One region of the Devosia sp. XGJD_8 genome, then DNA from elsewhere that is predicted to be linked to it. Evidence: predicted binding sites of a transcription regulator. Region 1 holds the regulator's gene; the other holds the start of a gene.

Region 1 (15,386 bases):
GCGCCCATTCCGCCCGCGCCTCCACCTCGCACATGATCGCCAATTTCCTGCCCCTGATGCGCAAGATCCAGGCCGAAGTCCGCCCCCTGCTGCGCTAGTGGGCGTGGCACGATTGCGCCCTAAGAGTGGAGAGAAACCTCCCCTTGATGGGGGAGGTAGGAGGGGGTGGGTGCGCCGAGCCCCGGACACGCGGCGACAGACCTCGCCACGGGCCGAATACCCTCCCGAGCGAACCACCCGCAGCCATGGCATCACTGTCACAAAGCCCGGCTAGACTGCCGCTGGTCTCGCTGCGCGGACTCACGCCGCTCTGTCACATTCGAATGTCACAGAGCCACGCCGGAATCGCGTTCTTCCGGACGTTTCACTGCAAAATCAACGCATTAACCTGTCACAAACGCGTCACGCAACAGCAATAAAACTGTCGCCTAGCCACCCTATGGTCTGCCGCGTCACAGGGCGGCCCGGGGGATGTTCCGGAAGGTCGGCCATGTTCGAAAACGAATTCCGAAAGGGAAATCCCATGAAGACCGCACTCTACGCCAGTGCTGCCGTGATCGCGCTTGCCGCGTTCGGCACCACCGCCGCCTTCGCCCAGTCGCGCGACCAGATCCGCATCGTTGGCTCGTCCACCGTGTTCCCCTACACCCAGGCAGTCTCCGAGCAGTTCGCTGCCATGACCGGCGGCACGGCGCCTGTCGTTGAATCGACCGGCACCGGCGGCGGCATGCAGATCTTCTGCGGCGGCGTTGGCCCGGATCATCCCGATATCACTGGTGCCTCGCGCGCCATGAAGCAGTCCGAATTCGAGCTGTGCCAGACCAACGGCGTCGACTCGGTCACCGAAGTTCTGATCGGCTACGACGGCCTGTCGATCGCCCATTCCCAGCAGGGTCCGGACCTGGACCTCACCAAGGCCCAGATCTTCCAGGCCCTGGCTGCCCAGGTTGAAGTTGACGGCGCCATCGTCGACAACCCGTACAAGAACTGGTCCGACATCGACGCCTCGCTCCCCAACACCCCGATCACCGTGTTCGGCCCCCCTCCGACCTCCGGCACCCGTGACGCTTTCGTCGAGCTGGTCATGCTCGAAGGCTGCGAAGGCTTCGAAGCCATCGCGGCTCTCGATGAAGACGCCATGGAAGAGACCTGCTCGCGCATGCGCCAGGATGGTCCCTTCATCGAAGCCGGTGAAAACGACAACCTGATCGTGCAGCGCCTGAACGCCGACTCCAATGCCTTGGGCATCTTCGGCTACTCGTTCCTCTACGAGAACAGCGACACCCTCAAGGCTGTGGCCGTCGATGGCGTCCTGCCCACCACCGAGACCATTGCCGACGCGTCCTATGCCGTGTCGCGCCCGCTCTATATCTACGTCAAGAACGCCCATAAGGGCGTGATCCCCGGCCTCGAGGAATTCGTCACCGAATACGTCTCCGAGGAATCCTTCGGCGAAGGTGGCTACCTCTCCGAGCGCGGCCTGATCCCGCTGAGCACCGAAGAGCGTGACGCCACCCGCACCGCCGTTGCCGAATCGACGGCAATGACTGCAGGCAACTAATACGACTGGGAAGCCGGGGTTCACCCCGGCTTCCCTTCTTGTTTCGTCTCGTCCCTGGGGGCTCGCGTCGTGGTCGGCTATCTCTTCCTGACAATCCTTGTCTTTTCGATCGCCGCCTTCTTCGTCGGGCGCTCCGCCGGTAATCGCTTCGTGGCGACCAATGGCGTCTCCACCCATTCCCTGCCCGGCTATCACGGCGCCTTCGTCGCCGTCTGGGTCGGCGTCCCCGCCCTGGTCCTGCTTTTGCTCTGGCTGATGGCGCAGGGCTCGGTGATCGACAACATGCTGTTGTCCACCTTGCCCGCGACTTTGACCGAAGCGGCCTCTGCCGCCGACAAGAACCTGCTGCTTTCCGAAATCAAGAATGTCGCCGCCGGCCGCATCTTCGCCGAGCCGACCCCCGAGATCACCGCCGCCGCCGAGACCCTGCTGCGCTGGCAGCAGATCGCCTCCTGGCTGATGGTGGTCGTCGTGGTTGCGGCCATGCTGCTGGCCATGTTCTTCGCATATTCGCGTCTGGCGCCGCGCTTCCGCGCCCGCAACGGCGTTGAAGCCTTCACCTCGGGCATCATGATTGCCTGCTCCATCGCGGCGATCCTGACCACGATCGGCATCATCGCCTCGCTGATTTACGAATCCATCGAGTTCTTCAAGCTCGTGCCGGTGCACGAATTCCTCTTCGGCCTGCGCTGGGAACCCCAGATCGCCATTCGCGCCGATCAGGTCGCCGGCAATGGCGCCTTCGGTGCGGTCCCGGTCTTTGTCGGCACCATCGTCATCGCCACCATCGCGATGCTCGTCGCCACCCCGATCGGCATCTTCACCGCCATCTACCTCACCGAATATGCCAGCGACCGTGTCCGCAACATCATCAAGCCGATCATGGAAATCCTGGCTGGCGTCCCCACCGTGGTCTACGGCTTCTTCGCCGTGCTCACCGTGGCGCCCGCCATTCGCGGCGCCGGCAATCTCATGGGCCTGGCCACCTCGCCCAACAGCGCCATCGCGGCTGGCGGCGTCATGGGCATCATGATCATCCCGTTCATTTCCTCGCTCGCCGATGACGCCATCCGCGCCGTGCCGCGCTCCATGCGCGACGGCTCGCTGGCCATGGGCGCCACCCGCGCCGAAACCATGACCAAGGTGCTGCTGCCCGCCGCCCTGCCGGGCATTATGGGCGGCATCCTGCTCGCCCTCAGCCGCGCCATTGGCGAAACCATGATCGTGGTCATGGCCGCCGGCCTCATCGCCACGCTCAACATCAATCCGCTCGACTCGGTCACCACCGTCACCGTGCAGATCGTCACCCTGCTGATCGGCGACACCTCCTTCGACAACCCCAAGACGCTTGCCGCCTTCGCCCTGGGCCTCGTGCTCTTCCTGGTGACGCTGGGGCTCAACGTCGTTGCGCTGACCATCGTGCGCAAATATCGCGAACAGTACGACTGAGGCCATCATGACCGACGCAACCCTGCCGACCCAGGTCCAGACTGCCGCGATCAATCGCGCCCGCCTGCGCAATAAGCGCAACGCCGCCGACTTCCGCCTGCGCGCCTATGGCATCACGGCCATCTCCATTGCCGTGGGCCTGCTCGGCATCCTGCTCTTCACCCTCGTGCTGGGCGGCTACTCGGCCTTCGTGCAGACCCATATCCGCGTCGATTTCCCGATCAGCGCCGAATATGTCGATCCGGCCGATCCCGCCGAAGGCAACTGGCGCGCCGTGGTCAGCGATGGTGTTGGCGCCCTGCTGCCGTCCGACAGCCCCGCCCAGGCCCGGCAGATCGCGCAGATCCTGACCAACAATACCCAGTTCTTCGTGCGCAACGCCGTGGTGGCCGATCCATCGGTGATCGGCGGCACGCTGACGCTCGATATTCCGGCCGCCGACATCTTCGACCAGCTCAACAAGGGCAATATCGACCGCAATACGCCCGAGGCAAACCGGCGCGTCACCGATCAGCAGATCGAGTGGTTCGACAGCCTGCAGGAGCAGGGCCGTGTCTCCACCCCCTTCAACTGGGGCCTGTTCTTCAATGCCGATAGCCGCTTCCCCGAACTGGCCGGCCTCTCCGGCGCCATCACCGGCTCCTTCTATGCCCTGCTGGTCTGCTTCCTCATCAGCTTCCCCGTCGGCATCGCCGCGGCCACCTATCTTGAGGAATTCGCCCCCAAGAACCGCTGGACCGACCTGATCGAGGTCAACATCAACAACCTCGCGGCCGTGCCCTCCATCGTCTTCGGCCTGCTCGGCCTGGCCGTCTTCCTGCAGATCTTCGGCCTGCCCCGCTCGGCGCCGCTGGTTGGTGGCCTGGTGCTGGCGCTGATGACCCTGCCCACCATCATCATCGTCACCCGCAACGCCCTCAAGGCCGTCCCGCCCTCCATCCGCGAGGCCGCCTATGGCATGGGCGCCTCACCCCAGCAGGTCATCCTCCACCACGTGCTGCCGCTCTCCCTGCCCGGCATTCTCACCGGCACGATCATTGGTCTCGCCCAGGCACTGGGTGAAACCGCCCCGCTGCTGCTGATCGGCATGAATGCCTTCATCACCAGCCCGCCCGGTGGCGTGCTGGAAGCCTCCACCGCGCTGCCCACCCAGATCTACATCTGGGCCGACAGCCCCGAGCGCGGCTTTGTCTCGCGCACTTCGGCCGGCATCCTGGTTCTGATGGGCTTCCTGCTGCTCATGAACGCGGTCGCCATCTTCCTGCGGCAGCGGCTGGAACGGCGCTGGTAACACTGACAAGATGCAACCGGCGCCTCGCGCCAGAAGACGGAATTCTGAGAGATGAACGCGATGACCGAAAACAAGGGTTCGACGCTCGTGGCAAAGCCCGACCAGGTGGTAATTCCTCCCACAGTGGCCATGAAGGGCGAGGATGTCAGCGTTTTCTACGGCGCCAAGCAGGCCCTGTTCGGGGTTAACCTCGAGATCGAGCGCAACCGCGTCACCTCGCTGATCGGCCCCTCTGGCTGCGGCAAGTCCACCTTCCTGCGCTCGCTCAACCGCATGAATGACACCATCGACATCTGCCGCGTCACCGGCAGGATCACGCTTGATGGCGAGGACATCTACGACAAGAACCTCGACGTTGTGGAACTGCGCGCCCGCGTCGGCATGGTGTTCCAGAAGCCCAATCCCTTCCCCAAGTCGATCTTCGAAAACGTCGCCTACGGCCCCAAGATCCACGGCATGGTCTCGACCAAGGCCGAGACCGAGGAAATCGTCGTCTCCTCGCTGCGCAAGGCCGGCCTCTTCGAAGAGGTCAAAGATCGCCTCAACGAGCCCGGCACCGGCCTGTCCGGTGGCCAGCAGCAGCGCCTCTGCATTGCCCGCGCCATCGCCACCAAGCCGGAAGTCCTCCTGATGGACGAGCCCTGCTCGGCGCTGGACCCCATCGCCACCGCCATCATCGAAGAGCTGATCGACGAGCTGCGCGAGAACTTCACCATCGTCATCGTCACCCACTCCATGCAGCAGGCGGCCCGCGTCAGCCAGAAGACCGCCTTCTTCCACCTGGGCAAGCTGATCGAGGAAGGCGTCACCGAAGACATCTTCACCAACCCGGTCAACAAGCAGACCCAGGACTACATCATGGGCCGCATCGGCTGATCCGGGCTCGGACAACAAGGATTACGCTATGCCCAATACCGGCTCCGAACACATCGTTTCGTCCTACAATGACGAACTGGTCGCGCTCGCCCAGACCATCGCCGAAATGGGCGGCCAGGTCGAAGTGGCCATCGAGAATGGAACCAAGGCCCTGCTCAAGCTCGACCGCGAACTGGCCGACCTGACCATCATCGCCGACCAGCGCATCGACGACATGCAGCGCAAGATCGACGAAATGGCCGTCTCCATGATCGCCCGTCGCCAGCCCATGGCCTCCGACCTGCGCGCCATTGTCACCGCCATCCACGTCGCCTCCGATCTGGAGCGCGTCGGCGACATGGCCAAGCAGCTGGCCCGCCGCTCGCTCAAGCTCGAAGGCATGAGCCTGCAGCCCACTTTCTACAACGGCGTCAAGAACATGACGGCCCTGGTGCTGCGCCAGATCAAGGAAGCGCTGGACGCCTATTCCAGCCGCGATGCCGCCGCCGCCATCGAGGTCTGCAACCGCGATGACGAGGTCGATGCCATGCATACCTCCCTGTTCCGCGAGCTGCTGACCTACATGATGGAAGATCCGCGCAACATCACCACCTGCACCCACCTGCTGTTCTGCGCCAAGAGCCTGGAACGCATTGGCGATCACGCCACCAACATCGCCGAGCGCGCCTATTACCTGCAGACCGGCAAGCCCCTGACCAACGACGTCCAGGAACTGCACCGCACCCAGATCAAGGCGTAGCCGCACAAGCGCTGACGCCTCCCAACCACCGGCCCGTACCTCCCCCTTGATGGGGGAGGCTCGGAGGGGTGGAGCCACAAGCACCGGCCATGGTGCCGCAACCGACGGGAGCACATCTCATGCCCGCCACGATCCTCGTTGTCGAAGACGAAGGCGATATCGCCATCCTGCTGCGCTACAATCTCGAAGCCGAGGGCTTCCGCGTCGTCACCGCGGAAACCGGCGACGAGGCCCAGAGCGCCATTCAGGAAAAGCTGCCCGATCTCATCCTGCTCGATTGGATGCTGCCCGAGATTTCCGGCATCGAACTCTGCCGGCGCCTGCGCGCCCGCGAGGAAACCGCCCGCATCCCGATCATCATGCTCACCGCCCGCGGCGAGGAAGAAGAGCGCGTCCGGGGCCTGGCCACCGGGGCCGATGACTATGTGGTCAAGCCCTTCTCGGTGCCCGAGCTGATCGCCCGCATCCACGCCCTGCTGCGCCGCGCCAATCCCAATCTCGTCACCGCCGCCCTCAAGGTCGGCGATCTCGAGCTCGACCGCACCACCCACCGCGTCCGCCGCGCCAATCGCGACGTCCATCTCGGCCCCACCGAATATCGCCTGCTCGAATACCTGATGCGCCATCCTGGTCGAGTGTACTCACGCGAGCAGCTCCTCGACGGTGTCTGGGGCAATGACGTCTATGTCGACGAGCGCACCGTCGACGTCCATATCGGCCGCCTCCGCCGCGCCATCAACCGCGGCCGCGAAACCGACCCCATCCGCACCGTCCGCGGCGCCGGCTACGCCTTCGACGAAAGGTTCGCCCAGGTCGCGTAAGGCGCCCCCTCCCACCCTCCCCCTGACAGGGGGAGGAGCCGCACGGCGACCTTGGCCACATCGCGACCCACAAACTGCATCAGTCCCTCCCCCTGCCAGGGGGAGGTTAGGTGGGGGTACGGCCCCTTGTGAGTACGTGGATTGTGGCGCGGTCTCGCCCATCCACCGGACAGCACCTCCCCCTTGATGGGGGAGGATGGGAGGGGGTGTTGGGAGCCCCAATATTCGAGCCCACGCCCATCCCGCCCCTCTCTCCCTTCGAAGGAGAGATCATCCCGCAGCGCCGCTCTTGCTCCCGCCCCGTGCCGCATTATTGTGCCCCCACGTGGAGGCGCGCTTGTCAGAACAGGAAATTCCCCTCGCCGGCGGGCAGGTCAACGGCGTTGTGCGTGTCGGAGACACCATCCGCCGCGCCACCCGGCACGATACGCGCATGCAGCAGGCCCTGCTGGCCCACCTGGAACGCAAGGGCTTCGGCCACGCCCCACGCTTCCTCGGCCATGACGATCAGGGCCGCGAAATCCTCACCTACCTGCCTGGCGAAGTCCTGTTCGACAAGGACGATTTCAGCGACGCCCAGCTGACCGACGCGGCCGATCTCCTGCGACGCTTCCACGACTGCACGACCGACTTCCCCCCGGTCCCTGCCGCCGGAGCCGAGGTCATGTGTCACAACGACTGGACACCGGCCAACACTGTCCTTGTCGACGACAGACCAGCCGGCATGATCGATTTCGATACCATCATGCCCGGCACCCGCCTGTGGGACCTCACCTACAGTGTCTGGACTTGGCTCGGCCTCGGCGAGGACCGCTGGAGCCCGCAGGATCAACTGCGCCGCCTTGATCTGTTCGTCGCGGCCTATGACCATCCCTCATGCACGCCGGATCTGGTGGCCGCGTGTCTTCCCGGGCGTCAGGCTGGGCGGGCGCATTGGGCGAAACAGCGCGGGCTTGTGGCCGGAGCCGAATGGGCACAAGCCTGTCTCGCCTGGACACTGGTCAACATTACCAATCACCATCACCCCGACGGCCTGCCCTGAACGGCTAAGCCCCTTGGACCCGGCTTATCCCGGACCTTCACCTCTCCCTCCGGGGGAGAGGTCGGCGCGCAGCGCCGGGTGAGGGGCCTTCCCTACGCACCACCCAAAAGTCCCCCTCACCCGGCGGTTAGGAGGCGGGTCTCAAACCTCAGGCGTATCCCGGATCGGGGTATCATCCCGCAGCGGCACGGTCTGCCGCTCGATCATTCTTCGCACCACCGGCGGCTCGCCCCCGCGATGCAGCGCCCGGATCTGGTCGATATTCTCGGCATCCGCCTTGGTGCGGCGCAGATTGTGCCGCAGGTAGTCGATCCAGGTCGGCACGTGATAGGCCTCGGTCCACACCTCGGGATGCTCCAGGTCGCGCAGCAGCGACCATTGCCGCGCCCCGTCGCGGATGCGGATGCGGCGCCGGTCGGCCATCAGCGCCAGGAAGCGCGTAATGTCCCCCTGGTCGATGCGATAGTCGACCATCACCATGATCGGCCCGCTGCGCGGCCGCAGGTCCAGTTTCAGCACCGGCTCGTTGAACGTATTGAGCGGGTTGAGATCGCGCGCATTGAATTGCGGCAGCGGCAGCCGGAAGCCCACCAGTGCGCAGACCAGCATCACCACGCCGGCCAGCGCCAGCGCCGAATCCGGCCCCAGCGCATCGGCGCTCATTCCCCAGACCCAGCTGCCCGCGGCCATCCCGCCAAAGGTCGCCGTCTGGTAGAGCGACAGCGCCCGTCCCACCACCCAGCGCGGCGATGATAGCTGGATCGAGACATTGAACAGCGACAGCGACAGCACCCAGCAGGCGCCCGCCGGCAGCAGCGCCAGATGGCTCAGCAGCGGGTCGCGGCTATAGCCCAGCGCCGCGCTGCTCAGGGCAAAGGCGACGCAGGCCACCCGCACGATGGTCTCGTTGCTGTAGCGCTCGCGCACGCGGCCATTGAGGAAGGCGCCGCCGATCGCCCCCAGCCCGAAACAGCCCAGCAGCGTGCCATAGACCATGGCGCCGCCGCCGACATAGTCGCTGGTCACCGATGGCAGCAGCGCCAGGATGGCCACCGCCGCAAAGCCGAACAGAAAGCCGCGGAACAATACTGTGGTGAGGTTCGGCGACAGCGACACATAGCGGATGCCCGCCCACATGGCGCTGCCGAAATTCTCGCGCGGCAGCTTGCTGGCCGGCCGCTCCGGCTTCCAGCGCAGCAGCGCATAGAGCAGCGGCACATAGGAAAAGGCATTGACCGCAAAGGCCGCCGCCGCACCGGCCAGCGCCACGATCAGCCCGCCCACCGCCGGGCCGACGCTGCGCATCATATTGTAGCCCATCGCATTGAGCGTCACCGCCCCGGGCAGGTCGGCGCGCGGCACGATATCGCCCATCGAGGCCTGCCACGACGGATTGAACAGCGCCGTGCCGCAGCCGATCAGGAAGGTAAAGCTCAGCAGCAGCCAGGGATTGAGCAGGCCCATGAAGGCCAGCGCCGCCAGCATCAGCGACACCACCATCATGCCGCCCTGCGCGATCAGCATGACGACGCGCCGGTCGAAATTGTCGGCCAGCGCTCCGGCCGCGATCGAGAAGACCATGATCGGCAGCGTGGTCGAGGCCTGAACCAGCGCGATCATGTTGTGCGAGTCGGTCAGCGTGGTCATCATCCAGCCGGCGCCAACCGACTGCACCAACCCACCCAGATTGGACACCAGCGTCGCCAGCCACAGCAGCCGGAAAGTCTCATGCCGGAATGGCGCCAGCATGGGCGGTCGATCAGACATCATGCTTCCTTTTCAGTCCTGACCTGTCTAGGTCCGCCACACGTGGTTTGGCAATGCAGCCTTTGGTGTGGGCGGGAAAGTTGGCGCCGCCGACGCGATGAGATTCCTCCCCTTCTGCAAGGGGAGGTTAGGAGGGGATGGACGCACCGCGCCCGCAACGCTCACCTGCCGGGCTACGCTCGGACTCGGAGACGTCCCCAGAGCTACCCCAGCACCCGCTTCCGATACGCCCCCGGCGCTGTCCCCAGCACCCGCTTCATGAACCGGGCAAAATAGGCCGGGTCCTCATAGCCCAGCTCCGCCCCGATCTGCTTGATGCTCAGCGTCGAAAACAGCAGCATCCGGCGCGCCTCCAGCGCCACCCGCCGCTCGATCACCGCCAGCGCCGAGGCGCCCAGCACCTCCCGGCTCACCCGGTTGAGATGGGTCGGGCTGATGCCGATCTCGGCCGCATAATCGGCAATCCGCCGCGTCTGCCGGAACCGGCTGTCCACCAGCCAGCGAAACGACTGCGCATGCACCACGCTGCGCTCGCTGCTCCCCGCCCCCGCCTGCGCCCCATCCAGCCCGGCGCGCTGAATGGCCACCACCAGCAGCGCGATCAGCGCCCGCATCGCCACGCCATGTCCCGGCCCCGGCCGGTCCGCCTCCGCGATCAGCCGGTCCAGCGCCCCGCTCAGCGCGGCAGTCTCGCGCAGCACCACCGCACCCAGGTCGCCCAGCCCCGCATCGCGCACGTCCCGCTCCATCAGCGTGACCACGATCCCCTCGACATCCTGGCTGAACTCATAGCCATGCACCGTCAGCGCCGGCACCACCACCACGCTCGATGGCCGCAGCGCAAACGCCGCGCCGTCCACCGTCAGCCGCGCGCTGCCCCCGGTGAGGTGCAGGATCTGCAGGAACTGCTCATGCCGGTGCGGGGCAATCCGGTAGTCATGCAGCCGGCTGCGCGACTGGATGGTTTCCCAATGCAGCCAGTCCTGCTCCCGGTCGGAATCGGCCTCGCCGTAAAGCGCATAGCTGGGGATGGAGTTCATGTTCGGATAATCCAATAGTTTGCGCCGCCCGTCCATTGGAAAACCGCCAGAAAACCACCAGCATGCTGGCAGCAAAAGGCCGGCATACTGGCTGCAAAGGGAGGAATTCATGCGCGTTCAGGTTGCCATCATCGGCGCCGGTCCGTCCGGGCTCATGCTTGGTCGCCTGCTCGAACTCGCCGGCATCGACGCCGTCATCGTCGAGCGCAAGAGCGCCGATTACGTGCTCGGCCGCATCCGCGCCGGCGTTCTCGAACAGGGCAGCGTCGACCTGATGGACCGCGCCCTTGCCGGCGCCCGGATGCATGCCGAGGGCCTGGTGCATCACGGCATCGAAATGGGTTTTGACGGGGATCGCCACCGCATCGATTTCTCCGCCCTGGTCGGCAGCCAGGTCATGGTCTACGGCCAGACCGAGGTCACGCGCGACCTGATGGCCATCCGGCAGTCCCGCACCATCTACGAGGCCGAAGACGTCGAACTGCACGATTTCGACGGCCAGCAGCCCTGGGTCAGCTACCGCAAGGACGGCGCCACACACCGCATCGATTGCGCCGTCATTGCCGGCTGTGACGGCTTCCACGGCGTCTCCCGCCGCAGCGTCCCCGAACGGTCCCTGACCACTTTCGAGCGCGTCTATCCCTTTGGCTGGCTTGGCGTTTTGACCGATCGTCCACCCGTGGCCGATGAGCTCATCTATGCCCATCACGAGCGCGGCTTCGCGCTCTGTTCGCAGCGCTCGCGCACCCGCAGCCGCTATTATATCCAGGTCCCCGCCGACGAGCAGGTGGGCGCCTGGTCCGACGACCGCTTCTGGGATGAATTGCGCGCGCGCCTCGCGCCCGAAACGGCCGAGGCGATGCAGACCGGCCCCTCCATCGAGAAATCCGTGGCCCAGCTGCGCAGCTTCGTCGCCGAGCCCCTGCGCTTCGGTCAGCTCTTTCTCGCCGGCGACGCCGCCCACATCGTACCGCCCACCGGCGCCAAGGGCCTCAACCTCGCCATGAGCGACGTCGCCGCCCTGGCCGATGCCCTGATCGAGCATTTCAGCGAAGGCTCGCCCGCCGCACTCGACGCCTATTCGAACCACGTCCTGTCGCGCATCTGGAAGGCTGAGCGCTTCAGCTGGTGGATGACGAGCCTGCTGCACACCTTCCCGGAGACCGGCCCCTTCGGCCGCAGGATCCAACGGGCGGAGTTCGACTATCTCACCGGCTCACGCGCCGCCCAGCAGAGCCTTGCGGAGAACTATGTGGGCCTGCCGGCCTAGTTTTCCGGGTGGTGGCTCACACCACCACATCTTCCTCGCTGTCCAGCAGCCCCGCCAGCACGTTCAACCCGCGCTCCAGCACACGCCGCGTGCGGGGCGCCATGATGCAGAGCCGCACGCCGGCCACCGGTGACGATCCCACCTGCGTCGCCGAGGGCGGCGTGATGCGCACGCCCGCCTCGCCGGCGCGCCGGGCCAGCTGTTCTGCCTTGAACGGGCTCATCGGCAGCCACAGATGTGGCGCACCGCCCGGCATCGGGACCGTGTCGATCGCCAAGATTGCCCGCGTCAGCCCCAGCCGGCGCCAGCCCTCGGTCCGCAGCGCCGCCGCAGCCTCGTCAGCCATGCCGATCTCGATCATCGCCGCCGCCAGCTCCGCCACATAGGGCGGCAGGCCCCAGCTCTCCGCCCGCAGCCGCTTGCGCACCGCCGCCATCAGCGCGGGCGGCGGCGCGATCACCCCGAGGCGGATCAGCGGCGTCAGGCTCTTGGAGAGGCTGGTGACATAGATCACCCGTTCCGGCACCAGATCGCGATAGGTCAGCTTGCCCTTGGCCGCGTAGAGCCCGTAGATATCGTCCTCGACGATCACCGCATCATGCTGCGTGGCGGTCCTGGCGATGGCCCGCCGTCGCTCGGGGCCGGTCTCGAAGCCCAGCGGGTTCTGGCAGACCGGCGTCGTGTAGATGATCTTCGAGCCGGTCGCCTCCAGCGCCGCGCCCAACGCCTCGGGCAGCATGCCCTCGCCATCATGCGCCACCGGCGCCATCACCATGCCCAGATTGGCCACCGCCGCCAGGGCGCCGGGAAACGTCGCGCTCTCGGTCAGCACCGTGGTCGAACTCTCGCGCAGCGTGGCAAAGGCCAGGTGCAGCCCCTGCTGCGCCCCATTGCACAGCAGCAGGTCATCGGCAGCCAGCGGCGTCCGCATCTCGCTCAGCCAGCGCGCCACGACCCCGCGCTGCCGTTCGGTGCCGCTCAGGTCGCCATAGCCGCCATGCGGCAGCGCCAGGGCGTAGCGGTTCGCCACCTCGCTCGCCTCGGCCATGCGATGCGGCGCGATCACCGGCGGCGGCGCATTGATCGTCAGGTCGACAATGCCGCCGTCATCAGCACCGATGTCGGGCCGGTCCAGCACGAAAGTCCCGCGCCCGATTTCCCCGCGCACCACCCCGCGCGCACTCAGCGCATCGATGGCGCGCGTCACGCTGCCGATCGAGACCGAAAACTGCTGCGCCAGCTGCCGATGCGTCGGCAGGCGCTGGCCCGGTCCATAGCGCCCCTCGGCAATCGCCATCTCCACAGCCGTGGCCACGCGCTCGTGGATGGGTTGCGCATTGTCGGGCAGCGCCATGCTCTCTTTGTCGTCAGAAATTGTATCGGTCATTGATTCGATAGTATCGCCATCCTGATCCCTTTGTCGACGCGTTCAGACTTGTGACGGTCTTGCGGCAAAAGCCGACGTTTCACGTTAAAAAGGTCAACATAATTGACATAACAATTTTCTGGTGTTTGTATCACTAATATCATTTTCATGGTGATACAAATGACGGCACCGGAATTCCGCCTCTCATCCCGCGCCCAGGCCATCAAGGCCTCCGAGATTCGCGAGCTTCTCAAGCTCGTCGGCAAACCCTCGATGATCTCCTTTGCCGGCGGCATTCCCGATCCGGCTTTGTTCAATGTCGGCCTGTTCCAGGATGCCTGGCGCCACGTCTTCGGCGGCCCCTCCATCGCACGCGAGGCCCTGCAATATTCCACCACCGAAGGTTATCTGCCGCTCAGGGAGTGGATCGCCGACCATATGGTCCGCCTCGGCGTGCCGGCCGGCCCGGACAATATCCTCGTCACCAGCGGCTCCCAGCAGGCGCTCGACCTCATCGGTAAACTGTTGCTGGACAAGGGAAATGGAGTCATCACCGCCCGCCCCACCTATCTGGGCGCGCTCCAGTCGTTCTCCGCTTACGAACCTTTATTCTCCGCGCTCGACGCACCCCAGCCCACCGGCGCCAATGCGCCAAGGCTGATCTATCTCGTGCCCGATTTCGCCAATCCAGACGGCGCCACCATGAGCAAGGCCGCGCGGCACCAGGCGCTTCACCAGGCCGCCAACCTCGACGCAATCATCGTGGAAGATGCCGCCTATTCGGCACTGCGCTATGATGGCGAGGACCTGCCGTCCATCGCCGCGGTCGACTCCGCCGCATCCGGCTCGATTGAACGCACCCGCACCCTCTATTGCGGCACCTTCTCCAAGACCCTGTCGCCCGGCCTGCGCATCGGCTGGATCTGCGGACCAACCGCCCTCATCCGCCGCCTGACGCTGCTCAAGCAAGGCGCGGACCTGCACACCGCGACCACCAACCAGATGGTCATGCACCAGGTTGCCCAGGCCTGCTACGACACCCAGATCGCCCGGATTCGCGCGGTTTACCGCGTGCGCCGCGATGCCATGCTGGCGGCGCTTGAGCGCCACGCACCGCCCGGCATGCGCTGGCAGAAGCCCGATGGCGGCATGTTCCTCTGGCTTGAATTGCCCGACCATATTGATGCGGCAGCACTGCTGCCACAGGCCATCCGGCAGGATATCGCCTTCGTCCCGGGTGGCGCCTTCCACCCGGACGGGTCGGGCCGCAACACCATGCGCCTGAGCTTCTCCCTATGCGACGAAGCCCAGATCGAAGTGGGCATATTCAAGCTTTGCAGCCTGATCGGCGAGCAGGCCATGGGCCGGGTGGTGAACGTCCACTGACGCCGCAGAGCCGTGCTAGGCTTGGCTTCCCACCTGCGAATCGGAACTCACGTCATGACGTCCAGTGCGGAGCGGTTGAACCCGCTGCATCTCCTGGCGGCCTTCGGCACCGGCGGCCTGCTGACCCTCATGGTCTATTTCAACGGTGAACTGGGCCGCTACGGCAACGCCCTGTTTTCCTCCTGGGCCGCCCACGGCACGGGGACTATTGCTGCGGCCATCCTGCTCGCCCTCCTGTGGCGCCGGCGGCCCGCCATTGCTGCAGGGAAGCCCCGTGCGCCACTCTGGGCCTATCTTGGCGGGTTGTCCGGAGGCGCCACCGTCATGCTCACCTCGACCGCGGTCAACACGCCGCTGGCCCTTGCCGGCACGCTGGCGCTCGGTCTCGCCGGGCAGGTGGTTTTCAGCCTGGCAGCCGATCGCTGGGGCCTGTTCGGCCTGCCGCGGCGCAAGCTGTCGCTACGCGACGCTGGCGCCCTGGCCCTGATCATCGCCGGCAGCGCCCTGATCATTCTCTTCGGCATGGGCGGTGCGGCATGACCCTTGCCATCACCTATGCCCTGCTGGCCGGCCTGCTGGTTGGCCTCAGCCGCCAGCTCAACGGCAGGCTGGCACTCTCGACCACACCACTCGTCGCCTCCTTCTGGAACCATATCATCGGCTTCGCCATCCTGACGCTGCTCGGCCCGCTAGTGGGCGGACTGGTGCCTGCCGGAGCTGCCGATGCCCCATGGCACGCCTATGTGGGCGGCCCCATCGGCGTCGTCTTCGTTGCCGC
Region 2 (15,386 bases), 1.3 Mb from region 1:
CGCGGCCACTCCGCCCAGCAGGCCCGACAGCGCGAAGGTGCGAAAGCCGGCGGCTCGCCGGTGGTCTTCGTGGCCGCGTTGGCTCCAGCCCCGTTCCAGCCCGACCAGCAGGCCGATGGCGAGGGCGACGCCGAGACGGCTGAGGAGATCGGTTTGCTCCATCGCCGCCTACCGCACGACCGGAAAGGAGAGGGGCCCGACTTGCGTCAGTTCCATGGCGTCACCGCCCGACCATCGGCAACATTGTCGCCGGGGTGGATGATGACCGTCTCGCCGGGCGCGAGCCCGCTGACCACCTCCGCCAGCTCGGCATTGCGCTGTCCAAGCGTCAATATCCGGAGGCGCGCAACCCCGTCCTCCACCACGAAGACCGACCAGTCCTGCCCGCTGCGGAACAGCGCGCCGAGCGGAATGGTCACGAGATCCTTGCCCTCCCACACCACGATACTGGCGGTGACGCGATAGCCATGGCCAAGGCCGGGCCTGCTTTCGGGTCCGTCGAGGAAGCGCAGGGTTACCCCCGTCCGCTGCTCTTCGATTCCAAGGGCGCTCACCTTGGTCACGGCCATGGGGTCGATCAGCACGACCTCGGCACGCAGCGGGTCCCCGCCCCATCCTTCGATGCTTGCCGGCGCGCCGGTGACGATGCGCACCGCGTCATTGGACAGCACATCCACCTGCACCTCCAGGTCGTCCGGATCGCCGATGACCATCAGGGGCGTGCCCGCCTGCATCACCTGTTCACTCTCGGCCAGAACCGAAAGCACCTGTCCGCTCGCCGGCGATTTCACGTCGACACAGCACGCCCCGGTCGGCGCGCTGCCCCCCTCGATCAGCGCGGCCTGGGCGCTTTCCAGCTCCCGCTGGTGCATCACCAGCGTGGCGCGCGCCGCCTCGACGCTCTTCTGCGCCGTCTCGGCAGCCAGGACCGCCCGCTGCTCCGCCTGCGTCGAGACCAGCCCGCGTTCCGCCAGTGTGGTGGTCCGCTCCCGTTCTGCCTGGGCAAAGGCGCTGTTGGTCTCGGCCTGGGCCAGGCCCACCTCGGCCACGGCAATGCCCGCCAGCGCTGCCTGCACCGCGGCTTCCGCGATGCGACGCGAGCGCTCGTCGAGCAGTCCGGGATCGACCGGCTGGATCGATGCCAGCGTCTGGCCTTCCTCGACGCCGTCCCCGGCATGCAGGCCCACCCGCGTCAGCCGCCCGGCGACCGGCACCGAGACCTGGAACACTTCCCTTATGCGGCTGGTGCCATCGACCTCAACCGTAACCACGAGGTCACTGGTCGCGACGGTTGTCGTTTCCACGCTGATCGGCCGTAGCCAGAGCGCCCAGGCCACGGCCGAGGCAAGGGCCAGAACGACCGCGATGCTGACGATGCGGCTCCACATGTGTCTACTCCCTGGTCTTGAGAACGGCGATCATGTCGAGCCGGTCGATGCGCCGCCGCACGATCAATCCGGACACCAGCGCGGCGGTCATCACGACAAGGCTCGAATAGGCGAACACCTCCGGCCCGATGACGAAGGGCATGGTGAAGATCTCGCTAGAAAACCCCTCCACCATGCCGAATGCCACCAGGAACCCCAGCCCCCAGCCTAGGGGCTGGGCCAGCAGCGTCAGCACGGCAATTTCGGCCAGCAGCAGGGTGGAAACCTCCGCCCGGGTGAAACCCAGTACCCGCAGGCTGGCCATCTCCCGGCCTTGCTCGGAGAGCGAAATGCGCGAGAAGTTGTAGACCACGCCAAAGGCTATGATGCCCGCCAAGCCTACCAGCACCCCGATCATCACATAGAGGTTCTGCGCCATGGTCGCGCGAAACTGCTGCAATGCCACGGTCTGCATCGAGATCTGCCCCAGCGACGGCGTCTGCTTGAGCCGCGCGAACAGCGCGTCCTGCATCAGCGTATCCACCGAGATATTGACCCCGGAAATCTGGTCTCCCTCGGCCACCAGGTCCTGCAGAGCGCCCAGCTCCATATAGGCGCCAAGGCCCAGATAGCCTTCCACCAGCGCCGAGACATGGACCGGACGGCTCTGGCGCGTCCCTTCCAGCGGGCGGATGTTGACGATGTCTCCCGGCCCCACGCGCAGGATGTCCGCCAGCGACCGCGTCAACAGCAGACCGGATTCGGGAATGCCCACCCGGGTCAGGTTCGTGTCCAGCAGCCGCGTCAGGCTGGCCGCCGCCGGACGGCCGATAATGGCGATCCGGCGGGTCACGTGCCCGCTGCCGATCTCCACCCCCAAGGCCCGGAACGGCTCCGCCGCCAGCACGCCGGGCAGCCGCTCCACCGCCTGCGCTGCCGAGGCGGGGCGGGTGCCCAGGAAATTGATCGTCGCATCCTGCCGTTCGGTCCGGTTGAACGTGTAGTCGATCATGTAGTCGACCCCGCCCACCGACCACAGCGATCCGACCAGCACCGCCACCGAAAGCGCCAGCCCGATTACCCCGCCGGCGGTGCGCCAGGGCCAGTGCAGCAGGTGGCGCGAAACCATGACCCAGGTCTTGCGCAGCTCGATCACCAAGCCGAACCGGCCCGCGAGCAGGTTGCGATAGGCCGGGGGCGCCGGCGGCGACATCGCAACGGCCGGTGGCAGCCGCGCCGCGGCGCGCACCGCGCGGAGCGCCCCCAGCACCGCGGCCGCCATCGTCGTGCCCCCGGCAATGAGATAGAGGCTGGGCTCGCGGCTGAACACGAGCACGGGGAAGCTGTAGAACCGCGCGTAAAGCTCGGTGAGCGCACCCCCGGCCCAGGTGCCCAGCGCCAGGCCGATGGCGATACCCAGCACCGCGATCAGCAGCACGAATTCGACATAGTGCCAGCCAATCGACCATGCCGAATATCCGATCGCCTTGAGCAGGCCGATCTGCTCGCGCTCGAGGGCAATCAGCCGGGTCAGCGTCATGTTGACCAGGAACGCCGCCACCAGCAGGAATACCGGGGGCAGCACCCGGCTCATGGATTGCAGCTGCATCAGTTCGGAGTCGAGATAGGCGTGCGAGGTCTGCTGCGCCCGTCCATAGGCGCCCTGGCCGCCAAACGGCGCCAGCAGCCGGTCAAGCCGCGCAATCACCTCCCGCTCCGAGGCCCCCGGCAGCAGCCGGACGGAGACGGCATTGAAGGCGCCACTCAGGTCATACGCCCCCGCCAGCACCGATTCAGGCACCCAGACCACACCGAAGCGGCCCTCATTCGGCATGATCTCGCCCGGTGCTACCGCATAGACATAGTCTGGCGAAAGCGCGACGCCGACCAGCGTCAGCTGACGCTGTGCCCCATTCATCACGACCTTGAGCTGCGACCCTGCGCGAAAGCCGTTCGCCGCGGCGAAAATCTCGCTGACCACCGCCTCCGTGGCGCCGGATGGTTCGGGCAGCCGTCCGCTCCGCAGATAGAGCCGGTTCAGCCCCTGCACGCCGTCCTCGGCGAGCGACACCAGCAACACCGAAGCAGGTTCCTCGACCCCTTCGATATCTGCCAGCGCGATCTTGGAAATGCGCCCGTCCACCGACAGGACGCCATCGATATCGGCAATATCCTGCAGCACCGAACGGGGTGCCCGCGTCACCGTCGCGAACACATGGGCGAAGCGATTGGCCTGGTAATAGGCATTGCGCGTCTGGTCCAGCGACTGGTAGGTGCCCACGCCGATCAGCAGCGTCGCCACGCCTGCAGCCATCACCAGCGCGATTGCCAGCACCTGCGCCCACAGGCGCCGCATCTCCCGGAACAGCTTGATGTGGAGGGCGCTCATCGCTACCACCGCACCGATGCGGCCGCTTGCCGGTCGGCATTGCGCTCGATCGAGGCGATCCGGCCGTCGGCAAAGCTCACGACACGATGCGCTATGGTGCGAATGGCGGCATTGTGGGTAATGACCAGCGTCGTCGTGCCCATTTCCGCATTCACCTTGGTCAGCGCCTCCAGCACGACAATGCCGGTCTTGGAGTCGAGCGCCCCCGTCGGTTCGTCGCACAGCAGCAGGTCAGGGCGCTTGGCAATGGCGCGGGCAATGGCAACCCGCTGCTGCTCGCCGCCCGATAGCTGGGCCGGAAAGTGGTCCATGCGATCAGCCAGCCCCACCATGTCCAGTGCCTCTTCGGCCCGCATCGGCGTCTTGGCGATTTCGGTGACCAGCTTCACATTCTCCCGTGCCGTCAGGCTCGGCACCAGATTGTAGAACTGGAAGACGAAGCCGACACTGTTGCGCCGGTAGCGGGTAAGGGCGGCGTCGCCCAGCCCGGTGATCTGCTGGTCCCGGAACCAGGCCTGTCCGGACGTGGCCGTATCGAGGCCTCCCACCAGGTTGAGAAAGGTCGATTTCCCCGAACCGGACGGGCCGAGAATGACGATGAACTCTCCGGCGCGCGCGGCAAAGTCCACTGCGTCCAGGGCAACGACTGTCGTCGAGCCCATGGCATAGGTCTTGGTCAGCTTCTCCGTTCGGAGCAGGTGGGCGCGGGCATCGTCTGCTGGCTCATCGGGCATGCAATATTCCGCCATATTGCCGCATCTGCGGGACCTGCCGGACACCACGGTCCGTGGACATGACCCAGGACACGATACGCGCCCTGCTGGCCCAAGCTAAGCATCTTCCGCCACCCAGTGATTGACGCATGTCAAATCGGTGGCGAGTTGCGGTCTTCGGGAAGATGTCGTGCCGGCTAGCTTGGATCTTGAGGCGTGGCTACGACGAGGGTGGGCCGGGGCCCCATTCCAGGCAAGGATCAGGTGAACGGTATCGGAGGCACCACTAGCGCTTGCAGCCATGGGATGAAGCGAAACGAACCAACAAGGGCCGCAACTAGCCCGAATATGACAATGACTGTAGTTACCAATGCAACCGCGATCTGGATCGGTTTTGGAAGACGCTCAATTCTTTTGTCGCCCCAAGTAGCCATTCTGTCGAGCGCGCCCAAGTTAGCGCCTGATATAAAAGCGCCGGCCAAAACGAAGGCCACTCCCAGCACTCCCCAATAATAAACCGTCTTAGCGGTGTTGTACCTATTATTCGTCACGTTGATTCCTGGGCCAATGTTGTCCAGGTAGGTGGGGGAGTCTTCGGAGCCTATGCGGGCTATTGCGACCTTCACGGCCATGTCGGGGTCGAATACTTTCCATCCAATGACCACCTCATCGTCCGAGTGTGCAACACTGAAGTTGTTCGGTATGCTGGAATATTGGTCAACAATTTTCGCTGCAGCGACGCGCGACCCAGCGGGCATCTTAAACTGCAAGGGGCGACGGATCATGTCGGGTTCTATCGGGGCTCCCCCGTCACGCCAGAGGGTGATGGTCGTCTCAACTAATTGATCGTTACCCAGTGCTCGGTCGTCAAACTGCAGCCGAGGTCCAAACACGCTTGGAGTTACTACTACGATGTCCTCTAGCCTTAGGATCACCGTCCGCGCGTCAACCGGCTGCCAGAATTGCGGGAGCTGCGCTAGCGACAGGATACCGCCCAAAACCGCAAAAAATAGCAATATGGCGTTGCCAATTATCCTAAGCGGGCGCGGAACTAGCATCAGCATTAAGGGTCCTCACTAGGTCGACAGTTAGCTGATGTCGTGTTTTTCGCCTAGCGCTGGGCCGTCTTTGTCCCCATCGCAACTACAGTCGCTCAGCCCGCCACACATGCAACCCCGAGCCCCACCTCCTCCACCATGGGCTTGGCATAAAGTCGCTGGCCGCTATTGTGGCGCCCTGATTTGGGCCGGCACTGGCCTGACGGAGGAGAATACCCATGAAGCTTGAAACACTGGCGCTGCACCACGGCTATACGCCTGACCCGACGACGAAATCTGCGGCAGTGCCCATCTACCAGACCACCTCGTTCACCTTCGACGATACCAAGCATGGCGCCGACCTGTTCAATCTGGCGGTCCCCGGCAATATCTATACCCGCATCATGAACCCCACGACCGATGTGCTGGAAAAGCGCGTCGCGGAAATGGAGGGCGGCATTGCCGGCCTGGCGGTTGCCTCGGGCATGTCGGCCATCACCTATGCCATCCAGGCCATTGCCGGGGTGGGCGACAACATCGTCGCCACCAGCCAGCTCTATGGGGGCACCTACAACCTCTTCATGCACAGTTTCCCACGCCAGGGCATCGAAGTGCGCATGGCCGCGGGCGATGATTTCGACGCCCTCGACAAGGCCATCGACGGCCGGACCAAGGCCGTGTTCTGCGAATCCATCGGCAATCCGGCCGGAAATGTCGTCGACATCGAGAGGCTGGCGCAGATCGCGCACAAGCATGGCGTGCCGCTCATCGTCGATAACACCGTGGCGACGCCCTATCTCTGCCGCCCCTTCGATTTCGGCGCCGACATCGTTGTGCATGCCCTGACCAAGTATATCGGCGGTCATGGCAATTCCATCGGCGGCATCATCATCGATAGCGGCAAGTTCGACTGGAAGGCCAACAAGGAGCGCTTTGCCGTGCTCAATGAGCCCGATCCCTCCTATCACGGCGTGGTCTATACCGAGGCGCTGGGGCCTGCAGCCTATATCGGGCGCTGCCGCGTGGTGCCGCTCCGCAATACCGGGGCCGCCCTGTCGCCACACAGCGCATTCCTGTTCCTGATGGGTCTTGAGACCCTAGGCCTGCGCATGGACCGCCATTGCGAGAATGCGCTCAAAGTGGCCGAGTTCCTGGAGAGCCACCCCAAGGTGAGCTGGGTCAATTACGGCGCGCTGCCCGGCAACAAGTACAACGCGGTCGCCAAGCGCATCACCAAGGGCAAGGCCTCGGGCATTGTCAGCTTCGGCATCAAGGGTGGACAGGAAGCCGGCGGCAAGTTCATCGACGCGCTCAACATGATCCTGCGGCTGGTCAATATCGGCGACGCCAAGTCGCTGGCCTGCCACCCGGCCTCGACCACCCATCGCCAGCTCAATCCTGAAGAGCTGGCCCGCGCTGGTGTCTCCGAGGATCTGGTGCGCATCTCGGTGGGCATCGAGCATATCGATGACATCCTCGCCGATATCGAGCAGGCACTCGCCAAGTCCTGATCCTGTCGTCCCGGCGATGGTTGCTGACGCAGGCCATCGCCGGGCCACCTGTTCCAAGGTTGCGTGCTCTTGAGCGCGGGCAGGGCGCGTGCCAACATCGGCACCACCCCAGCGTCATCAGCACTGGACGCGCCATGCCGAGCACCCGCTCGGCCGATCGCGCCGTTTCAGGGCATCAGATCGGAACTGCCATCGAACACCGTCCCCGCCGCCGCAGTCGCATGCAGTTTCTGCGCACCGCCGTCGCCCATCGGCGATCGGGCGTGACCGACACGATTCTGGGCGTGGTTCTCGCCTTCGTCGCGGGCGCCATCAATGCCGGCGGATTTCTCGCCATCGGCCAATACACCTCCCACATGACGGGCATTGTCTCGTCCATTGCCGACAACCTGGCTCTGGGCCTGTTTGGCATTGTCGGGGCCGGCATCGTCGCCCTCGTGGCCTTCACTGCGGGCGCGGGCTGCTCCGCCGTCCTCATCAACTGGGGCCGTCGCAACGCCCGGACCCGGCAATATGCCTATCCCATCGCCCTGGAGGCACTGCTCCTGCTGGCCTTCGGCGTGCTGGGCACGGCCAGCCAGGAAGCGCCGCAGTTCATGGCGCTCGCTGCGCCGCTGCTCTGCTTCATCATGGGCCTGCAGAACGCCACGATTACCAAGATTTCCGGCGCCCGCATGCGCACCACCCACCTCACCGGCATGGTCACCGATATCGGCATCGAGCTGGGCAAATATCTCTACTGGCACAGGGACAAGACCAAGGCCGAGGCTCTCCGGGTCACGGCAGACCGCAAGAAGCTGAGCATCTTGCTGCGCGTCGTCGGCATGTTCTTCCTCGGCGGCGTCGTGGGCGCCCTTGGCTTCGGCCACCTCGGTTATGTCTTCTCCATTCCGCTGGCCGCCGTGCTCATGGTCATGGCCGCGCCGCGCCTGCTGAACGACGCCGTCGGGCGCGCGCCCGGCGCCTGAGCCGGCTGTCATGCAGCCGTCATATCCACGTCATCGGCCTGTAGCATGGCCGCCCTATGCGGAGCCCACTGCAACAGGGGCTCCATCATGTCTTCATCCAAATTCCTGCTCGCGCTGACCGCGACGCTGCTGGCCACGACGGCGTCGGCCACTTCCGCCGAATACTTCAACCGCATTGCCAGCTTCCCGGTCGCTCTCAACAATCCCGATGCCGAAGAGGGCGTCGAGAACTCGGCTGAGATTATCAACGCCAGCGAAGATGGCATGACCCTGGTCTATTCCAACGCGCTGCTGGGCGGCATCGGCTTTGTCGACATCACCGACCCGACCGCGCCCAAGGCCGGCGGTTTCGTCACGCTCGAAGGCGGTCCGACCTCGGTCACCTTCATCGGCGGCAAGGTGCTCGTCACCGTCGACACGACTGAAGATTTCACCGCGCCCAAGGGCTATCTCGCGGTCATCGACCAGGCGAGCAAGGCTGTTGAAGTCACCTGCGAACTGGGTGGCCAGCCCGACGCCATCGCCAAGAACATGGATGGCTCGCTGATCGCCATCTCGATGGAAAACCAGCGCGACGAGGACCTCAACGACGGTGCCCTTCCGCAGCTGCCCAGTGGCAACATCACCTTCTTCGACGTCGCCGAAGGCTCCGTCGATTGCGCCACCATGCGCGTCACCGAACTGGCCGGCGTCGCCGACTTCGCCGGCGAGGATGCCGAGCCGGAATATACCGATTTCAACAGCCTCGACGAACTGGTCGTCACCCTGCAGGAAAACAACCACATCGTGGTTCTGAACGGCAAGACCGGCGAAATCATCAACGACTTCAGCGCTGGCACTGTCGATCTGGACGGCATTGACGCCACCGAAGACGGCAAGCTGAGCTTCACCGAGAGCCAGCCCGGTCGCAAGCGCGAGCCCGATGCCGTGCAGTGGCTCGATGAAAACCGCATCATCACGGCCAATGAAGGCGACTACGAAGGCGGCTCGCGCGGCTTCACCATCTTCCACAAGGACGGCACCGAGCTCTACGAGAGCGGCGTCTCGATGGAATATATCGCCGCCCAGCTGGGCCACTATCCGGAAGGCCGGTCCGATGCCAAGGGCGTCGAGCCCGAAGGCATGGAAGTCGGCACCTTCGGCGACACCCGCTTCATCTTCGTCAACCAGGAACGCTCCTCGCTGGTCGCTGTCTACAAGGACACCGGCGATGTGCCGGAATACTGGCAGTCGCTGCCCTCCGGCGTCGGCCCGGAAGGCGCCCTGGCCATCCCCTCGCGCAATCTCTACGTCACCGCCAACGAGACCGACCTGTCGCCCGATGGCGCCGCGCCGGCCCATGTCATGATCTATGAGCTTGCCGAAGGCGAGCCGGCCTATCCGACCATCATGTCCGATCTCGATGCCGACGCTAAGCCGATCGGCTGGGCTGCCCTGTCCGGCGCCGTTGGCGATGCCGAAAAGCCCGGCATTCTCTATGCCGTCAGCGACAGCGTCTTCGCCGAAGCCGCCATCTACGAGATCGACGCCACTGCCAAGCCGGCCCGCATCGTCAAGAAAACCGTCATCACCCGCAACGGTGCGCCGGCCCAGAAGCTCGACCTCGAAGGCATCACGCTGGACGGCGAAGGCGGCTTCTGGCTCGCCTCCGAAGGCGATACCGGCGATCTGACCCCGCATGCCCTGTTCCACGTCAATGCCGATGGCGAGATCGAAGACGAGATCGCTTTCCCGGCCGCTCTGCTGGCCCATGAAATCCGCTCGGGTTCGGAAGGCATTGCCGCCATCGGCGAGGGCGACGACATGACCCTGTGGATCGCCATCCAGCGCGAGTGGAAGAATGACGAAAAGGGCTTCGTCAAGCTCGTCTCCTACAACCCGGCCAGCGAGGAATGGGGCGCCGTCCGCTATCCGCTCGAGGCCCCTGCTGAGGGTGCCTGGGTCGGCCTGTCGGAAATCACCGTGCATGGCGATTTCGCCTATATCGTCGAGCGCGATAACCAGATCGCCGCCAATGCCCAGCTCAAGGCCATCTATCGCGTGCCGGTCAGCGAACTGGTCTCGGCCCCGCTCGATGGCGAACTGCCCGTCGTGAGCAAGGAACTGGTGCGTGACCTCGTGCCCGACCTCATGGCCTTCAACGGCTACGTCGTCGACAAGGTCGAGAGCCTGGCCATCGACTCCACCGGCACCGGTTACGTCATCACCGACAATGACGGCGTGGACGACAGCTCGGGCGAGACCTTCTTCTGGTCCATCGGCGCGCTCTAGCCGTTCCGCATCCAAACAAACAGGGGTCGGATCCGCGGATCCGGCCCCTTGCTTTTCGGCCGCCCACGCGCGACGACTGGCTACGGTTCCTTCAGGGCTGCCCGATAGGCTGCACCGCAAAGTCGCCAAACTGTCATCAAACTGGGCTACCGCAGGGCGCAATAACCGCTTTCACGAACCGCAGAATCGTCCGCACCATGAACACCGTCGCCCTTGGGGAACTCGTCCTGACCAATGCCCGGATCGTCCTGGCCGACACCGTGCTGGATGGTTCGGTCCGGGTCGATGGCGGCATCATCACCGATATCGGCCCATCCTCGCGCACCGGTCACGACCTCGATGGCGACTACCTTATCCCGGGCCTCGTCGAACTGCATACCGACCATCTTGAGACCCACTTTGCCCCGCGCCCCAAGGTGCGCTGGAACCCGGTCGCCGCCGTGCAGGCCCATGACGCCCAGATCGCCGCCTCCGGCATCACCACCGTGCTCGACGCCCTGCGCGTCGGCATGGATGAGCATGCCGACCTCGGCGCCACCGAGATGAAGACCCTGGCCGACGCCATCAGCGCCGGCAATGCCGCCGGCCGCCTGCGCGCCGAGCATCACATCCACCTGCGCTGCGAAGTCTCGGCCCCCGATTGCCTCGAAAGCTTCGCCGTGCTCCAGGACGATCCGCAGGTGCGCATGGCCTCGCTGATGGACCATGCGCCCGGCCAGCGCCAGTTCGCCAGCGCCGATGCCTACCGGGTCTATTACCAGGGCAAGCTCAAGATGAGCGACGCGGCCCTCGACGACTTCATCCAGCGCCGCAACGCCGAGTCCATTGCCCATGCCGGGCCGCATCGCCGCGCCATTGCCGAAATCTGCCGCGACAAGGGCATCGTCATCGCCAGCCACGACGACGCCACTCGCGACCATGTCGAGGAAGCCGTTACCCTGGGCACCGAAGTCGCCGAATTCCCCACCACGCTCGAAGCGGCCAGGGCCTCGCGCCAGGCCGGCATGGCCATCCTGATGGGTGGCCCCAACGTCGTCCGCGGTGGCTCCCATTCCGGCAATGTCTCGGCCCGCGCCCTGGCCGAGGCCGATCTGCTCGATATCCTCTCCTCCGACTACATCCCCTTTTCCATGCTGCAATCGGCCTTCTCCCTCGCCGACAATGTCCAGGCGATCAACCTCGCCCGGGCCATCCAGATGGTCACCAAGCGCCCGGCCGAGGCCGCGGGCTTCCACGATCGCGGCGAAGTCGCCATCGGCAAGCGCGCCGATTTCGTGCAGGTGCGCGTCGAAGATGGCATTCCCATCGTGCGCACCGTCTGGCGGCAGGGCAGGCGGGTGATATGACCGGAACCTTCGTCGCCGTCGTCGGCCCGAGCGGTGTCGGCAAGGACAGCCTGATCGGCTTTGCCCGCGAACGCCTGGCGGCAACCGGCCGCGTCGTCTTCGTGCGCCGCGTCGTGACGCGCCAGGCCGATGGCGGCAGCGAAGATCACGACAGCATGGATGCCGAAGCCTTCGCACTGGCCGAGCGCGATGGCGCCTTCGCCCTCAGCTGGGATGCGCATGGCCTGCGCTATGGCCTGCCCATCGCCCTCGAGCGCGATCTGGCCGCCGGCAAGGTCGTGGTCGCCAACCTCTCCCGCGGCGTGATCCCGGCGCTGGTCGCCCGCTATCCCGAGGCCCTGGTCGTCTCGGTCACCGCCGACCGCGACGTCATCGCCCAGCGCCTCGCCAATCGCGGCCGCGAAACCGCCGAATCCATCCAGCGCCGCCTCGACCGCAGCGTCGACAGCCGCCTTCCGGCCAGCACCATCCGCATCGACAATTCCGGAGAGCTGGAGACCGCGGGCGACCAGTTCGTGCGCCTCCTCGAAGACGCCGCCAAGCTGGTGGAACGCGCCTAGTCCACACTCCCCAACCTGCAGGCCATGCACCGGATCACCTCTCCCTCTGGGGGAGAGGTCGGCCGCAGGCCGGGTGAGGGGGCCTCTTCTTGATACGGTGCGCGGGGAAGGCCCCCTGACCGATTCACCTCAAGGGCACCATCTGCGACCAGCACCATCCGGATTCTTCCCCCTTCCGGGGGGAGGCGAGGTGGGGGTTATCCCCCGAAACCCTAAACCACCAGCTCCATCCGCTCCGCCGGAAACCGGCTGAGCGCGTAGGATATTGGATTGCCCGCCGCATCGACATCCACCGCCTCCGAAACCAGCAGGATGGCGCCGGGCGTAAGGCCCAGCAGCTTGGTCTCCTCCACGTCGGCATGGCGCGCCGAAATGCGCGTCGAGGCGCGTGAATAGTCGGCAACGCCATAGCTGGCAAACACCGCCGTGAACGAGCCGAGCGCCGTGTAGCGCCCCGCAAAGTCGGCGAAGCTCCGATAGTCCAGCCAGGCCGTGGCACGCGATAGCGGTCGCCCGTCGGCCAGCGACAGCGTCTCCATGCGCACCACCTTGGCCCCGGCCTTGATACCCAGCGCCGTGGCGGCCGCGGCGCTGGCATTCTCGATGCGGCTCGACAGCAATTGCCCGCTGGTGATCCTGGCCTGGCCGGCCAGCCCTTCCGAAAACCGTGTCCGCTTGCCGATGGGATAGCTCAGCCGCCTTGCGCAGCGCACGAAGGTGCCGCGCCCCTGTTCGGCTCCCACGACGCCCTCATCGGCCAGCACGGCCAGCGCCCGGCGCACCGTGTGGCGATTGGCGGAAAACCGCTCCGCCAGAACAGCCTCGGTCGGCAGCCGGTCACCGCTCGCCAGCTTGCCGCCCACGATATCGAGCCGGATGGCATCGGCGATGCGCCGCCACAGGGCGACCCCGCCAGAAATGTCTTTCGCAACTGTCATTGCATTTTCACACGAGAAGCGTAGGACCGGATTGAGGACAATAGTTGTCTATTTCATTAGACAAATAGAGGCAAGCATGCAGACCCGATCTTCAACCGGCAGTGACGCGCGCAAGGCGGTGCTGGACGTACTGGCCAGCGCTCCGACCCGGTCCCTGGCCGCGCTGTGGGACCGCTGGGCCGACAAACCCGCTCACGCCAAGGTACGCGGGCCCGAGATCGGCCTCGTCATGGTGCGCGGCCGGGCCGGTGGCGGCGGCGCGCCGTTCAACCTTGGCGAAGCGACAGTGAGCCGCGCCAGCGTGCGTATTGCCAGTGGCGAAGTGGGACACGGCTATTGCCTTGGCCGCGACATGGCCAAGGCCGAGGTCATTGCCGTGATCGACGCCCTGTGGCAGCGCGAACCGGCACGCGTCCAGGCCGAAATCATCGCGCCGCTGCAGACGCTTGCGGCAGACGCCGACCAGCAGCGCCGCGACGAGACCGCCGCGACGCGCGTCGATTTCTTCACCATGGTGCGGGGGGATAACTGATGGATATCGGTCTCGACGGCGGCTTTGCCGATCCGGTGCTGCAGGCACAGGGCAGTTTCCGCGCCATCATGGACGCGCTGGCCAATCCCGGCACGCCCCGCCGGCTCGTCACGCCGCCCTCGCTCCACAGCAGCCTGCCCCCCGGACTGGCCAGCATCCTGCTGACCCTGGCCGATCATGATACCGGCCTCTGGCTGGATGACACTTTGCGTGCCGATGCGGGCGTCCTCGACTTCGTCAATTTCCACACCGGTGCCGGCGTGGTGCCAGAGCCGGGCAGGGCGGTCTTCGCCTTTGCCACCGGTCCCGCCCACCTGCCGCGCCTCGACCAGTTCAATCTCGGCACCCAGGAATATCCCGATCGCTCCACCACCATCGTCCTGGCCGTACCCGCGCTGACCGGTGGTGAGATGCTCATCACGCGCGGTCCTGGCATCAAGGGCCACGGTCATATCAGCCCCCTCGGATTGCCCCTGGATTTCGTCGCGCAATGGTCCGCCAATCGCGACCTGTTCCCGCGCGGCATAGACCTGCTGCTGGTGGCCGATGGCGAGGTCATGGGCCTGCCGCGCAGCACCCGCCTCGAGGAAGGACACTGACATGTATGTTGCCGTCAAAGGCGGGGAAGCCGCCATTGCCAATGCCCATGCCCTCCTGGCCGATCGCCGCCGCGGCGACCGCTCGGTGCCGGCCCTGCGCCTCGACCAGATCGTCGAGCAGCTCGGCCTCGCCGTCGACCGCGCCATGGGCGAAGGCTCGCTCTATGACAGGGAACTGGCCGCTTTGGCGCTGCTGCAGGCGCGCGGCGACCTGATCGAGGCCATCTTCCTCGTCCGTGCCTATCGCACCACGCTGCCCCGCTTCGGCTATTCCAACCCTGTCGATACCGGCACCATGCTGATCGAGCGCCGCATCTCGGCCACCTTCAAGGACCTGCCCGGCGGCCAGATGCTCGGGCCGACTTTCGACTATACCCACCGCCTGCTCGATCCCGCCATCGCTACCGGCGAGGTGCCTCAGCCCGCCACCCGCGAGGCAGATGCCGAACAGGCGCCGCGGGTGACCGACATGCTCGGCCGCCAGGGCCTGATGGAACCCGATGGCGAGACCGATCCCGACCGCGAAGTGGGTGACCTGACCCGCGAACCGCTGGATTTCCCGCTCGACCGCGACCTGCGCCTCCAGGCCCTGGCCCGCGGCGACGAGGGTTTCCTCCTCGCGCTCGGCTATTCCACCCAGCGCGGCTATGGCCGCAGCCATCCCTTTGTCGGCGAAATCCGCATCGGCGAAGTCGATGTCGAATTCGACGTTCCCGAGCTCGGCTTCGCCGTCAATCTCGGCCGCATCCGCGTCACCGAATGCCAGATGGTCAACCAGTTCAAGGGCAGCGCGAAAGTGCCCCCGCAATTCACCCGCGGCTATGGCCTGGTCTTCGGCCAGGCCGAGCGCAAGGCCATGGCCATGTCCCTCGTCGACCGTGCCCTGCGGGCCCGCGAGTTCGGCGAAGACATCGTGGCTCCCGCGCAAGACGAGGAATTCGTCATTTCCCACTCCGACAACGTCCAGGCCACCGGCTTCGTGGAACACCTCAAGCTCCCCCACTACGTCGATTTCCAGGCCGAACTCGATCTGATCCGCCGCATGCGCGCCGAGCATGAAGCCGCAGAGATGCAGGAGGCAGCAGAGTGACGCGGCTGGTTTCCAGAATGCCGCGTATGCGGACGTACCCCCACCTAACCTTCCCCTGGAAGGGG

Evidence for each region. Region 1 encodes PhoB, which activates phosphate uptake and scavenging genes when phosphate is short. Its sites were predicted from a motif close to TGTCATNNANCTGTCAT; they were not measured.
Region 2: the regulator PhoB is predicted to act here: its motif matches at 10,377-10,393, upstream of ACLI1C_RS07585 (alpha-D-ribose 1-methylphosphonate 5-triphosphate diphosphatase).

What each region holds. Positions count from the first base shown of each region.
Region 1 covers NZ_JBKJHF010000001.1:2,903,152-2,918,537, forward strand. Annotated here, with positions in the region: gene ACLI1C_RS13840 (IclR family transcriptional regulator C-terminal domain-containing protein) at 1-98, shown strand, start outside; gene ACLI1C_RS13845 (PstS family phosphate ABC transporter substrate-binding protein) at 524-1,561, shown strand; gene pstC (phosphate ABC transporter permease subunit PstC) at 1,631-3,010, shown strand; gene pstA (phosphate ABC transporter permease PstA) at 3,018-4,301, shown strand; gene pstB (phosphate ABC transporter ATP-binding protein PstB) at 4,353-5,177, shown strand; gene phoU (phosphate signaling complex protein PhoU) at 5,206-5,916, shown strand; gene phoB (phosphate regulon transcriptional regulator PhoB) at 6,036-6,737, shown strand; gene ACLI1C_RS13875 (phosphotransferase) at 7,075-7,779, shown strand; gene ACLI1C_RS13880 (MFS transporter) at 7,921-9,546, opposite strand; gene ACLI1C_RS13885 (helix-turn-helix domain-containing protein) at 9,750-10,586, opposite strand; gene pobA (4-hydroxybenzoate 3-monooxygenase) at 10,696-11,856, shown strand; gene ACLI1C_RS13895 (PLP-dependent aminotransferase family protein) at 11,873-13,243, opposite strand; gene ACLI1C_RS13900 (PLP-dependent aminotransferase family protein) at 13,403-14,608, shown strand; gene ACLI1C_RS13905 (DMT family transporter) at 14,663-15,148, shown strand; gene ACLI1C_RS13910 (DMT family transporter) at 15,145-15,386, shown strand, end outside.
Region 2 covers NZ_JBKJHF010000001.1:1,613,634-1,629,019, forward strand. Annotated here, with positions in the region: gene ACLI1C_RS07545 (MgtC/SapB family protein) at 1-162, opposite strand, end outside; gene ACLI1C_RS07550 (efflux RND transporter periplasmic adaptor subunit) at 207-1,388, opposite strand; gene ACLI1C_RS07555 (ABC transporter permease) at 1,393-3,756, opposite strand; gene ACLI1C_RS07560 (ABC transporter ATP-binding protein) at 3,759-4,490, opposite strand; gene ACLI1C_RS07565 (hypothetical protein) at 4,730-5,533, opposite strand; gene ACLI1C_RS07570 (O-acetylhomoserine aminocarboxypropyltransferase/cysteine synthase family protein) at 5,746-7,017, shown strand; gene ACLI1C_RS07575 (YoaK family protein) at 7,152-7,985, shown strand; gene ACLI1C_RS07580 (esterase-like activity of phytase family protein) at 8,073-10,256, shown strand; gene ACLI1C_RS07585 (alpha-D-ribose 1-methylphosphonate 5-triphosphate diphosphatase) at 10,454-11,602, shown strand; gene phnN (phosphonate metabolism protein/1,5-bisphosphokinase (PRPP-forming) PhnN) at 11,599-12,162, shown strand; gene phnF (phosphonate metabolism transcriptional regulator PhnF) at 12,375-13,100, opposite strand; gene phnG (phosphonate C-P lyase system protein PhnG) at 13,177-13,632, shown strand; gene phnH (phosphonate C-P lyase system protein PhnH) at 13,632-14,231, shown strand; gene ACLI1C_RS07610 (carbon-phosphorus lyase complex subunit PhnI) at 14,233-15,321, shown strand.